4 regions of the Streptomyces sp. MS06 genome follow, and region 3 is predicted to be linked to each of the others. Evidence: riboswitches for the same ligand, from Rfam matches in the RefSeq annotation. Region 3 holds a riboswitch; each other region holds the start of a gene.

Region 1 (3,200 bases), on a different contig from region 3:
GACGGCGGCACGACCCGTGCTGCCGTCGTCGAGGCCGACCTCGACCTCGACCGTGGGGTTGCCTCGGGAGTCCAGGATTTCCCGGGCTACGACGACGTCGATGGACGGCACGAGCATCTCCTTCTTGGGATGTGACGCTGGAAGTGCGGGGCCACGTGAGCCTTGCGACTAGAGCCTAACCGTCTCAGGGCCATCGGCCAGCCGACCGACCGGCCCGTGGACAGGACCGACCGTACCCTTTGTTTTCTAACGGAACAAAGGGGAGGGCGCCTTTTCGGAACGACGGCCCGGCGGAACGGGTGCGGGGCGGAGGGGCCGCGCAGGGCGGACCGGGTGCGCGGTGGAAGGGCGACGCAGGGCGGACCGGGTGCGCGACGGAAGGGCGACGCAGGGCTGGCCGGGGTGCGCAACGGAAGGGCGGGCGCGCCGCGTACCGGGGTCGGCCGGCGCGGGGGCCGCACGGGGGCGTGCCGGGCGATCCGCAGAGGGGGTTGCGCGGCGATCCGGAGGGGAGCGGGCGCGGCGGCCGTAGGGGGCGGGGGAGGAAAAGACCCCGCCCCGGTGCGTACGGGGGAACACGCACCGGGGCGGGGAGCCCGTGGGGACGGGGCCGCTGAACCTTACTTCAGGTGCAGCTGCTGACCCGGGTAGATGAGGTCGGCGTCGTCGATGATGTCCTTGTTGAGCTGGAACAGCTTGTGCCAGCCGCCCTTGACGTGGTGGCTCGCCGCGATCGCGCTGAGGCTGTCGCCCTTGACCACCTTGTACTCGCCGTCGCCCTTCCTGACCTTCTTGCCGGTCGGGGTGGTGACGGTCTTGTGGCTCTGCTCGGTCTTGTGCGTCTGAGCCGGGCGCTCGGCGGAGCGGGAGGTGCTCTGCCCGGTGGAGCGCTGGGTGGTGGACTGGCTGCTCTGACCGCTCTGACCGCTCTGGCTGCTCTGGCTGCTCTGGCTGCTCTGCGTGGAGCCGCCGTTGTAGGCCGCGCCGGACAGACCGGTGCCGCAGACCGGCCAGGCACCCTTGCCCTGGCCCGCGAGCACCTTCTCGGCGATCGCGATCTGCTGCGACTTGCTCGCGAGGTCGGCGCGGGCGGCGTACTGCGTACCGCCGTAGGCGGCCCAGGTGGAGGCGGTGAACTGCAGGCCGCCGTAGAAGCCGTTACCGGTGTTGATGGACCAGTTGCCGCCGGACTCGCACTGGGCGACGGCGTCCCACTCGGAGGCGGTGGCGGCGGAGGCGGTGCCGGACGCGATCAGCGGGGCGGCGACGGCGGCGCCGGCGACACCGGCGATGGCGATGGCGCGGCTGGCCTTGGACGGACGACGGTGCTTGCCCTTGCCGGAAAACAGCATGGAAGGATCCCCTCACCGACGCCTGCGAGGTGAGCTGTCGGGTTCGGGCCTGGTGAGTTGCCCGGCCGGCCCCTCCTGGGAGGCACGGCTTCACCCCAAGCCGGTCCGGTTCGACTGCCCGGCACGGCACTTACCTTGGGTCCCCCGCTCCTGCCTACGGCGCTCGAAGCGACGACTGTTCCCGAGCGGCCGCTGGCAGGATTCGGCGTTGCGGCAGCCGGGGCTCGCGGTGACGAGCGATCCTGACGGTAGACACGCGATCCGCCGGAATTCAAAGACGATCAGGGCTTCTGAGACTCATCCCACAGTTTCGCCAAACCGGACATCAGACATCGAACGGGGCGTTAACTCCCAGTGTTTTTGCCCGGTTCAGGCGACCTGCCGGAAACCGGCTACGCGTCGGCGTGCAAGGTCTGACCGGGGAGGATGTGGCCGGGGTCGGCACCGACGACGTCCTTGTTCGCGGCGTAGAGCGCGCGCCAGCCGCCGTCGACGCCAAGGGAGTCGGCGATGGAGGCCAGGGTGTCGCCGGCGCGGACGGTGTACGAGTCACCGCCGTCCGCGGCATGCCGACCACCGGAGGCGGCGGCATCGGTTCCGGCACCCCTGGCATCCGGCACACTCGCGACATCTCCGGCACCGGGGGCATCCTCGTTCGCCCTGGGGCCGCGATGCCGGCCGGTACCCAGCGCACCGGTGTCCACAAGGTACGAAGAACCGGCGCTCTGCCCCTCGTTGCCCGGATCGCCGGTTTCCTCACTTTCTCCGGAAGTCGCCCCGGAAGTCCCGTCGGCACCCTGCGGGTCGGCGACACCCGACGGCGCCCCGGCGGGGGAACCGTCACCCGCCGCACTCCCCCCACCAGAGGAGGGCGACAGGGAGGGCGAAGCGGACGAAACATCCCCGGACGGTGCCGAATCCGGCGAACCCGTCGAAGTGCCGGAAGAGGACGAAGCGCTGCCCGGCGAAGCAGAGGAACCGGCTACCCCCGAGGATCCGGCCGGGGCCGACCCCGCCCCATCGGACGCGCCCGAGTCGCCGAAGTCGCCGGAGCCGTCCGGCGATCCCGGTGAATCGGACAGCCCGTGCGAGCCGGACGAGCCGGATGAAATTCCCGAACCCGCCGAACCGGCCGAACCTGCTGATCCGGAGGATCCGGACGATCCGGATGCTTTGCCCGAGGTTGCGTCACCCGCGACACCGGTGTCGACATCGGCCGATCCGGAGTCCTGGGCGAGACCCGAGACCGGCCCGCACAGCGGCCAGTGGCCGACGCCCTGGTCCGCCAGCACCTTCTCGGCGACCGCTATCTGCTGGGAGCGGCTGGCGAGGTCGGGGCGGGCCGCGTACTTCAGGCCACCGTGCGCCTCCCAGTCCGCCTGGGTCAGGTGCAGTCCCCCGTAGACGCCGCTGCCGGGGTTCGCACTCCAGGAGCCGCCGGTCTCGCACTCCGCCACCTTGTCCCAGGTGCTGCCGTCGGCCGCGTGCGCGCCGGCGGCGCCGAGGAGCGGGATGGCGATGGCGGAACCGGTCACTCCGGCCGCGACGACGAGAGCCGGAGCCTGACGGGGGCGACGGTGACGGCCGTTCCCGGTGAGCATGCAGGGGCCTTTCGCGAGACAGCGGGGACCGGCGTGGCAGGTGATGCGATGCGCCACGCTGACGAGTGAACGTATCGGCTGACGATCAGTTGTCACAAGTTAATGCCGCGCAGATCACGTGAAGATCACAGAAGTGAGCATGTGTCAGGTCGGTGGTGTGGGTTCCGTGTTCCCGTCGGGCCCGGGACCGGGAGGCGCGGTACGGCGGCGGACGCCACCGCCGGGTCACGGCACCGTGCGCCCCCGG
Region 2 (3,200 bases), on a different contig from region 3:
GGTGTCCTCGACCCCGTAGGCGTCCAGCAGTAACCGCACATCGGCCGGTTTCGCGCCGCTCGTGCCCGTCTCGATTCGGCTGACCTTCGACTGGTGCCAGCCCACCAGCCGAGCCGCCTCGCCGCTGGTGAAACCCGCACCGGTGCGCAGGGAGCGAAGTTCGGCGCCCAGCTTCCGGCGGCGGACCGCGGGACCGTCCTGCATCGCGCCACTCCTCCTCGTATTCCTTTACTCCTGTCGCCCTGCCAAATATGTGCTGCAGTAACAGAGTTCACCGCTTCGAGCGACAGATATATGCACATCTTGGTGGATCGCCGCCCATGAGCGCCCCTGTGGTGGCAGTCTGGCGGCCAAGCACCAGTCCGGGACCGTACTCGAACCATCCGCCTCGCGTGCCGGACCGCGGTCCCGCGGGAAAAGGACGACGTCGCCATGGCAGATCTTCTGGAAGCATCCGTCACTCTGCCGAGCGATCCCGCCTCGGTACCCGCGGCCCGTGCCTTCGTGGCCGGCACCCTCGCGGAGTGGGGGCTGGCGGAGGACTCGGACACCGCCGACACCATCCGGCTGATCGTCTCCGAGCTGGCCACCAACGCCGTCCAGCACACCTTCGGCCAGTCGCCGACCTTCACGGTGGGCCTCACCCTGGAACGGGACGAGGAGCTGCGCATCGGCGTCACCGACAGCCATCCCCGCTTCCCCAGACGGCTCCCCGCGGCCGTTCAGCAGGACAACGGCCGCGGGATGGTGATCATCCGATGCCTGACCGCGGAGTGCGGCGGGAGCCTCACCGTGCGCCCCACGCCGGAGGGCGGGAAGACCGTCTCCATCGCCCTGCCGTGGACCGTCACCGCGGTCGACGCGGTCCCCGCGGTCCACCGGCCCGAGCCATGAGCCCCCGCTGGGCGGGGCGCGGCTCACGCCGGCACCGGTGCCGGCGGGGCTCCGCCCGCGACCGGCACGTCCGGCCCGGGCCGGGCCGGCCCGGGCCCGCCCGGAGGGAGCCCGGGGCCCGCACCGCCATCACCCGGTACACGCGGCCACTGCCGTGTACGGGCGTCACCCGGGCCCGCGACGCGGCGCCCGGCGGACACGGCCTCGACGGCACCTCGTTGGTCGCCACCGCCCGGCCGCCGCCACCGCCCGGCCGCCGCCCCCGCCCGGCCGCCGCCACCGCCCGGCCGCCGCCCCCGCCCGGCCGCCGCCACCGCCCGGCCGCCGCCCCCGCCCGGCCGCCGCCCCCGCCCGGCCGCCGCCGGGCCTGCTCGCCGGCGGACCCGGCCGTCGTCCGACGCGGCCGTCAGCGGACCCGGCCGTACCAGACGCTGCCGGTCCAGATCTTCTGCAGCCGCACCACGTCGCCGGTCTTCGGCGCATGCCAGATCCGCCCCCGTCCGGCATAGATGCCGACGTGGTAGACGCTCCGGCCGTAGTGGAAGAAGACCAGGTCACCGACTCTGCGGTGGCGGGCGGCAACGTGATGGGTGCGGTTGTACTGCTGGGCCGCCGTTCGGGGCAGCTTCTTACCCGCCTTCTTGTACGAGTACAGCGTCAGACCGGAGCAGTCGAAGCGGTACGGGCCCGTGGCGCCCCACTGGTAGGGCGAGCCCTTCTTGGAGGCCGCCACGTGGAGCGCCTTCGTCGCCACCGTGGCGGCCGCGGCGTCCGGGGCGAAGCCCGGTACCAGGACCGAGCCGCCGACCGCGGCGAGCGTGAGGGCCGAGGCGGTCCCGGCGCGGGCCATGAGGGACGGGACACGATTGGGCACAGTCATGCGCAACCCTTCGTCATCCGCCTGTGAAGGATGACCTGTCGGATTCGGGCTGGCGAAGTTGCCCGGTCGCCGTGGCGGCGACTTCACCCCAAGGACCGCTCGGAACTGACGCTCCGGCAGCCCGTCGTGCTCGGGTCCTCCACTCCTGCCGATCCACTTCTGTCGACCCGTCGCCCGGACGGCGGCAGGACTCGGCGTCCGCCCGGACCGCCCCGCCGTCTGTGGCGGGGGCTTGCCGTCAGTCAGGGATCCTCACCCACGGGCGCCGGAGAATCACAACGGAACCTGGCCTATGTGTCGTTGGTCACCCTTCCTCCGTTGGGGTGGGTGCGGGCCGGCCGGACCCGGCGTCCACCCTGCGGACCTGCCCCGGACCAGCGGCGTAGACGTACGGCGGGTTGCCGGGCCGGGAGGGCGGCGCAACCGCGGCGAGCCCGAAAAAACCGGTGCGGATACGCCGATGAGGGGACCGTCGTTCGGCGCGTTTCAACGGGGCCGCGCCGGACCCGTCGCGGGGTCCGGTACAGGGCGGCGCGAACGGAGGTTGTCAACCGCCGACGCGCGGCGGCGCACCGCCCGCGCCGGGAGGCACCGCGGCCGTCCGACCGGCAGGGTGTGGTCCCGCCCGCCCGAACCGACGCCCGCGTCGTCCCGAACCGGTGCCCGCCCCCTCCCGCGCGTCGCCCCGCCCTCGACGAGCTGTCCCGGCGCGCGGCCGGCGAGCCGCCCCCTCCCGTGCGTCGCCCCGCCCCGGACCGCCGCCCTGCCGCCCGCCCGTCCTCCGTCCCAGGGACCGTCCTCCGCCTCACGGGGCGTCCTGCGCCCCGGAGGACGACTTCTGTCCCGGACCGTCACCCGGTCGGCGCGCGACTCGCCCGTGTGCGGCGGTATGCGGCACGCCAGGACGCGGTCATGAGGTGATCAAGGTTCGGTTTAACGTCGTTGAAACTCCACCGAACTAACCTGCCCCACCACGCCACCTGGGGTTTTCGTATCCGGTTCGCGAAGGTTCGCGCGGTTCGTCCGTGTGCTACGTGTATTCCCTGGCGCGGTGGCTGCGGCAGCCGGACCCCGCACGGTCCGGAGCGAGGAGGTGAGGTGGGACATGCAACTGACCCCGCACGAGCAGGAGAGGCTGCTGATCCACGTGGCGGCCGACGTCGCCGAGAAGCGCCGCTCCCGAGGGCTGAGACTGAACCACCCCGAGGCCGTCGCCCTGATCACCTCGCACCTCCTCGAAGGCGCCCGCGACGGCAGGACCGTCGCCGAGCTGATGTCCTCCGGGCGGAAGGTGCTCACCCGCGACGACGTCATGCCCGGCGTGGCCGAGATGGTCCACGACGTGCAGGTGGAGGCCACCTTCCCGGACGGCACCAAGCTCGTCACCGTGCACGAGCCGATCGTCTGAGGGGGCGGCGATGACACC
Region 3 (3,200 bases):
GTCGCGCCACGGAAGGCGTAGATGGACTGGTCGGCGTCGCCCACCACGCACAGTTCGGCGGGCGGCAGGTCGTGCTCGGCGGGCGGGACGTCCTCGTCGTGCGCCCCGGTGCCGACCAGTTCGCGGACCAGGGCGTACTGGGCGTGGTTGGTGTCCTGGTACTCGTCGACCAGGACGTGCCGGAAGCGGCGGCGGTAGTGCTCGGCGACGTCCGGGAAGGCGCGCAGCAGGTTCACCGTCGTCATGATCAGGTCGTCGAAGTCGAGCGCGTTGGCCTCGCGCAGCCGCGACTGGTAGAGCGCGTAGGCCTGCGCGAGGGTCTTCTCGAATCCGTCGGCGGCCTGGGCGGCGAAGTCCTCCTCGTCGATCAGCTCGTTCTTCAGGTTGCTGATCTTCGCGCTGAAGGACTTGGGCGGATAGCGCTTGGGATCGAGGTCGAGATCCCGGCAGACCAGGGCCATCAGCCGCTTGGAGTCGGCGGCGTCGTAGATGGAGAACGACGAGGTGAAGCCGAGTTTCTTGCTCTCCCGGCGCAGGATGCGCACGCAGGCGCTGTGGAAGGTCATCACCCACATGGCGTTCGCGCGCGGGCCGACGAGCTGCTCGACGCGCTCCTTCATCTCGCCCGCGGCCTTGTTGGTGAAGGTGATCGCGAGGATCTGCCCGGGGTGCGCTCCCCGTTCGGCCAGCAGGTGCGCGATGCGGTGGGTGAGCACCCGGGTCTTGCCGGAGCCGGCGCCGGCCACGATGAGCAGCGGGGAGCCGGAGTGCACCACCGCGGCGCGCTGGTTGTCGTTCAGTCCCTCCAGCAGCGCGGCGGGGTCCACCACCGGCCGCGGGGAGCCGTCGCGGTAGTGCGCGTCGCGGTCGGGCGGCACGTCGAACTTCCCGCCGAACAGATCGTCCGGAATCGACTCCGGAGCGTGGTCGTCCTCGGGTGGCGGCGGGAGGTGCTCCTCCTGGGCCCGCGGGGCCTGGAGGTCCGCCAGGAAGCTGTCGTCAAAGAGGCTGCTCATCGCTCTCCGAGTCTAGGGCGCCGCACTGACAGCTCGCGGCCGCCTCGGGAAGACCGTCCGGATCGGCGCCGAACCGGTCCGCGACGGCGACCCGTGTGCTGCGGCGGGCGGTACGGGAGCGCGGTACGGGAGCGCGGTACGGCGGAGGGCGTGCCGCGCCGGGAAGGGTCGCCGGTGGTTCCCCGGACGGGACCGGCGGAGGGGTCGGGACGGACGGTGCGAACGGGGTGGCCGGGGGTTCCGGGGAGGCAGGCGAGAAGTCGCCCCCGGGGCGGACCCGGAGCGGGCCCGGAAAGCGCCTTCCGGGCCGGGAAGGGCCCGAGTGGTATCGGAAACCTTCCGGAAGGGTCACGCTGAGCAACGCTCCGGGATCAGGTCACGAAAATGTATCGGGCATATCACTCATCAACCTTCACAGGAGCCTCACGAGTTGGCTACCGTGCCGGTCGGGCCGCAGGGCAGCCACCGGCGAACGTCGTCGGGCCGCGCGGCCTCCGCCGAGTCCGACGCGCCCGCACGGCGCCCGGAGCCGGGGACCCAACCGAGACCTGGGGTGAATCGGGCCGTTCCGTCACCGGTACGGCCCGTAGGGCCAGCCTTCCGAACCGTCCGCCCGAACCCGACAGCTAACCCGGTAGGCGGAACATGGAAGGAGTCGCCTCCCTTGGCGTCGCACCGCAAGTCGCGTCCCGCAGGCAACCGGGTGTCCGGTATCCGCACCCCCGCAATCGCCACGGCCGCCCTGACCTCCGTCGCCCTGCTCTCCCAGACGGCCGACGCCTCGCCCTCCACCGACGACCGGCCGAGCCTGGAGGAGGTCGAGAAGAAGGTCGACGACCTGTACCGGCAGGCCGAGGCGGCGACGGACAAGTACAACGCCGCCAAGGAGCGGACGACGAAGCAGCGCAAGCGCGTCGACACCCTCCTGGACCAGGTCGCCGAGCGCACCAGGGGGCTCAACGACGCCCGGGAGGAACTGGGTTCCTTCGCAGCCGCCCAGTACCGCACCGGCGCGGCCGTCCCCGACACGGCGACCTTCCTGCTCGCGGACTCCCCGCAGGACTACTTCGACCACGCCCAGGTGATGAACCGGCTCACCGGACGCCAGAAGGCGGCGGTCGACGACTACATCACGCAGCAGTCGCAGGCCATGGAGCAGCGCCGGGAGGCCACCGAGAGCCTGCAGACGCTGACCGAGACCCAGGACGACCTCAAGGCCGCCAAGGCGACCGTCCAGAAGAAGCTGTCGGATGCGCGGGACCTGCTGTCCAGGCTGACCGCGGAGGAGAAGGCCCGGCTGGCCGCGATCGAGAAGCAGAAGCAGGAGGAGGCGGCCCGCAAGGCCGCCGAACTGGCCCGGCAGCAGGCGGAGGAGCAGCAGCGCCAGGCGGATGCCGCCGCTCAGCAGCAACAGCAGGCGCAGACCGGCGACACGTCGGGGACCGGCACGTCCGACAGCGGCTCCTCGGGCACCTCCACCGGCACCGCCTCCGCCACCCAGGCCGACAAGGCCCTCGCCTTCGCACGCGCGCAGATCGGCAAGCCCTACGTCTGGGGCGCCACGGGCCCCGGCTCCTACGACTGCTCCGGTCTCACCCAGGCCGCCTGGAAGGCCGCCGGTGTCGACCTTCCCCGCACCACCTACGACCAGGTGAACGCCGGCACCACGGTGCCGCTGTCCCAGGCCAGGCCCGGGGACCTGGTCTTCTTCTACAGCGACGTCAGCCACGTAGGCATCTACATCGGCAACGGGATGATGATCCACGCTCCGAAGCCCGGTGCGTACGTCCGCGAGGAGTCGATCTACTACGACGGCGAGTCGGCGATCCACAGCGTGGTGCGGCCGGCCTGACCCGCCCGGGGCCGCGCTCGGCCCCACCCGTACGGAGGCGCGTCCCGGGTGCGCGGGGCCACGCCTCCCGGCCTCCCGGCAGGCCCCCAGCGCGCCCGAGCGCACTCTGGGGGCGCACTCCGGCGCGTGAGGGGCGCACGGCCATCCCGCGCCGGGGTGCGCCCCGATCACCCGCGCTCTCGCCTCGTTCACCGGGAAGCGCGACAACAGGGCGTGGCGGGCGCCGCCGCGGAGCGGTTGGCGGCTGCCGGAGCACTAGCATCGGCCCATGCCCGCCTCCCACCTCCTGCGCGCCTGGTGGGCGCGGCGTCCGCCGGCGGCCGGAGCCGCCG
Region 4 (3,200 bases), on a different contig from region 3:
ACGGGGTCGCGTCCGTCGGTCGGACCGGCCGTCTCCAGGATCTGCCCGGTCACCAGCCGCTCGAACGCCAGTGCCTGTACGCGTACCGCCTCCGGGCCCAGGTCGGCCAGGATCTGCGAGGCCCGGGCGAACAGGAAGTCGCCGGTCAGAACCGCCACGGAATTCCCCCAGCGGGTGTTCGCACTGGGTACGCCGCGCCGCACCGCGGCCTCGTCCATGACGTCGTCGTGGTACAGCGTGGCCAGGTGGGTCAGCTCCACCACCACCGCCGAGGGCACCACACCCGGCGCGTACGGGTCGCCGAACTGGGCCGCGAGCATGACGAGCAGCGGCCTGAAGCGTTTCCCGCCGGCCCGCACCAGGTGCTGCGCGGCCTCCGTGATGAAGGGGACCTCGCTCTTGGTGGCCTCGAGCAGCCCTTCCTCGACAGCCGTCAATCCGGCCTGGACATCGGCTTCCAGAGCCTGGTCCCGCACGCTCAGCCCGAACGGCCCGACGACGGTCACGAGGGGTCTCCTGTCTGCTGGTGTCTGCTGGCGGTTACACGGTTTGTCGACAGGTAGCTGCCATCACTCGAGTCAGCGTATCCGGTCACGTTTCGATCACCGATAGCGCCCATGGTTACAGGCCAGGCGGTATCGGATCACGACCGTTATTTTTTTGATCAGCAGATAAGGTCGGATATTTATCGATCCACCTGCGCGGATGCCGAACGCAGAGTACTGCGCCGCCCGGCCCCCACCCGGGGAGCCCCTGCCACCCGCGGAATCCCCGCCGCCCCCGGAGGCCCGGCCCCGCCGTCGCGCCCGCACCCACACCCGCGGGGCACCCCCGCACCCACACCCGTGGGGCGCCCCCGCGAGCACCCTTGCAGACGCCCCCGCGAGCACCTCCGCAGGCGCCTCCGCAGACGCCCCCGCGAGCACCTCCGCAGGCGCCCCGGCAGGAGCCCCGGGGAGCACCTCCACAGGCGCCCGGCGGCCGGCGCACCATGCGGCGCACCGAAGGACCCGCTCGACAGCCCACCGGACACCTCCGCAGCCGTACGGACACCCAACTGGACAACCAACCGGACAATGATCTGCACCACACGCCGGTTCTCGACACGTATATACGAATTACTCCGATACGCCCCGCCGAGGATGCGCCCCTCGACCGGAGATACGTCTTCCGAGCCGCTCCGGCCTCGCTCCGACGCGGGCCAACGAAAAGCACCCTCCGCGCGCCTCGGCCGCCGACAGGACCGACCACCTCCCGGAGCGCCCTCCACTCCCCGCCACATAAAGGCGAGTTGACTATATTGCCCGATTCGCCGCTCTTGTCGACACGGGTGAGTTGGCTCACTCGCGGCAACCACCCCACCCCTCTCCCCGCCACCCGTGTTCCCCGCCCGCACAACGCAGTTGAGGCTTGGCGACCGCAAAGGATCAAGCAGTCGAAATGGTGCTGATCATGCCTTGAAGCCGCGATCTGCGCATCCGGTACTTGTTCCGGACATGTGCTCTCGCATACGTTCCCGGCCTGTCGGGCGGACGCCGAATCCTGCCGCCGCCCGTCACCACCCATCTACGAACTCACCCACAGCGGCAGGAGCGGGGGACCCAGGTATGCCGCCGATCCGGCCCGTCCTGTCGACGCGCCGGACCGGCTAGGGGTGAAGCCGTGCCGCACTGCGACCCGGCCGGGCATCTCCAGCCCGAACCCGACAGCTCACCTCGCAGGCGCCGGAGAGGAATCCACCATGCTCGCTGCCGGTCAGCCCCGCCGTTCCCGCATGTCCCGCATCGCCCGCACCGTCGCCGTCGCCGGCACGGGTGCGGCCGTGCTCGCCCTGCCGCTCATCGGCGCGACCACCGCGTCCGCAGCCACGACCACGAACGGCACCGCAGCCGCCACGACCACGCTCGCCGGGTACCCCAACAACCTCGACGGCTGGATCCGCGAGTCGCTCGCGATCATGGCGGAGGAGGGCATTCCGGGCAGCTACAACGGCATCTACCGCAACATCATCCGCGAGTCGTCGGGCAACCCGAACGCCATCAACCTCTGGGACTCCAACGCCGCCGCCGGCACGCCGTCCAAGGGCCTGCTGCAGGTCATCGACCCGACCTTCAACGCGTACCACGTGCCCGGAACCGCCTACGACCCCTACGACCCGGTCGCCAACATCACCGCGGCCTGCAACTACGCGGCCGCACGGTACGGATCGATCGACAACGTGTTCGGCGCGTACTGAGATAGCGCGGTCGCCGCCGATCGGGCACCGCCCCCGCGGCTCCGGCGCGGGACACGCACCCGCACCGTCCCGCCCGCCGGGGGCGCACACCCTCCGGCGCGGCGGGATTCCGCCCGAGGCCGTACCGACCGCCGCGACGGCCGTTCGCGGCGGTCGCCGTCCACGCGGGTCGCCGTCCACGCGGGTCGCCGCCGTCCGCGGTCCCGCCCCGCTAGGGGAAGAGCCGCTCCAGGACGACGGCGACCCCGTCGTCCTCGTTCGACGAGGTGACCTCGTCGGCCACCGCCTTGAGCTCGGGATGGGCGTTGGCCATGGCCACGCCGTGGGCCGCCCAGCGGAACATCGGGACGTCGTTGGGCATGTCGCCGAAGGCGAGCGCCCGCCCGGCGGGGAGCCCCAGACGCTCGGCGGCCAGGGCCAGTCCGGTCGCCTTGGTGACGCCGCACGGCTGGAGTTCCACCGTCCCGGGCCCCGACATGGTGACGGTGGCGAGCGAGCCGACGACCGCGCGGGCCGTCGCCGCCAACGCGTCGTCGGAGAGCTCCGGATGACGCAGCAGCACCTTGCTGATGGGCGCGGCCCACAGTTCGTCGCGCCGCCCCACCCGCACCGCGGGCAGGGTCGGATGGGGCATCACGTAACCGGGTTCTATGAGGGTCAGCCCGTCGGCCCCGTCCTGGTCGACGGCGGCGCGCACCTGCCCGACCTCGGCCTCGATCTTGCCGAGCGCGGTCTCGGCCAGTTCCCGGTCCAGGGTGACGGACCAGAGCAGTCGGCCCGCACCGGCGTCGTACACCTGCGCGCCCTGCGCACACACCGCCAGTCCCGTGCAGCCGAGGTCCGCCAGCAGCGGCCGGACCCGGGGAGCGGGGCGCCCGGTCACCACCAGGTGGCGGGCTCCGGCGGACGCCAGCCGCGTGAGGGCGGCGCGGGACCGTTCGGAGAGCGTGTCGTCGCCACGCAG

What was found. Region 3 has a riboswitch for cyclic di-AMP ahead of ACL02U_RS00690 (NlpC/P60 family protein). Riboswitches for the same ligand answer to the same signal wherever they lie in the genome.
Region 1: it holds a riboswitch for cyclic di-AMP, as region 3 does, so the genes downstream of both, ACL02U_RS25280 (transglycosylase family protein) here and ACL02U_RS00690 (NlpC/P60 family protein) in region 3, are expected to answer to the same signal.
Region 2: it holds a riboswitch for cyclic di-AMP, as region 3 does, so the genes downstream of both, ACL02U_RS18275 (C40 family peptidase) here and ACL02U_RS00690 (NlpC/P60 family protein) in region 3, are expected to answer to the same signal.
Region 4: it holds a riboswitch for cyclic di-AMP, as region 3 does, so the genes downstream of both, ACL02U_RS05935 (transglycosylase SLT domain-containing protein) here and ACL02U_RS00690 (NlpC/P60 family protein) in region 3, are expected to answer to the same signal.

The regions. Positions count from the first base shown of each region.
Region 1 is NZ_JBJZOJ010000055.1:11,868-15,067, reverse strand. It holds gene eno (phosphopyruvate hydratase) at 1-111, opposite strand, end outside; gene ACL02U_RS25280 (transglycosylase family protein) at 621-1,352, opposite strand; cyclic di-AMP (ydaO/yuaA leader) riboswitch at 1,357-1,524, opposite strand; gene ACL02U_RS25275 (transglycosylase family protein) at 1,745-2,887, opposite strand; gene ACL02U_RS25270 (cytochrome P450) at 3,179-3,200, opposite strand, start outside.
Region 2 is NZ_JBJZOJ010000031.1:22,113-25,312, forward strand. It holds gene ACL02U_RS18265 (helix-turn-helix domain-containing protein) at 1-204, opposite strand, end outside; gene ACL02U_RS18270 (ATP-binding protein) at 433-894, shown strand; gene ACL02U_RS18275 (C40 family peptidase) at 1,301-1,774, opposite strand; cyclic di-AMP (ydaO/yuaA leader) riboswitch at 1,778-1,981, opposite strand; gene ACL02U_RS18280 (urease subunit gamma) at 2,880-3,182, shown strand; gene ACL02U_RS18285 (urease subunit beta) at 3,193-3,200, shown strand, end outside.
Region 3 is NZ_JBJZOJ010000001.1:172,688-175,887, forward strand. It holds gene pcrA (DNA helicase PcrA) at 1-1,016, opposite strand, end outside; cyclic di-AMP (ydaO/yuaA leader) riboswitch at 1,502-1,672, shown strand; gene ACL02U_RS00690 (NlpC/P60 family protein) at 1,681-2,868, shown strand; gene ACL02U_RS00695 (hypothetical protein) at 3,137-3,200, shown strand, end outside.
Region 4 is NZ_JBJZOJ010000008.1:53,803-57,002, reverse strand. It holds gene ACL02U_RS05940 (polyprenyl synthetase family protein) at 1-506, opposite strand, end outside; cyclic di-AMP (ydaO/yuaA leader) riboswitch at 1,566-1,737, shown strand; gene ACL02U_RS05935 (transglycosylase SLT domain-containing protein) at 1,742-2,236, shown strand; gene ACL02U_RS05930 (HAD family hydrolase) at 2,448-3,200, opposite strand, start outside.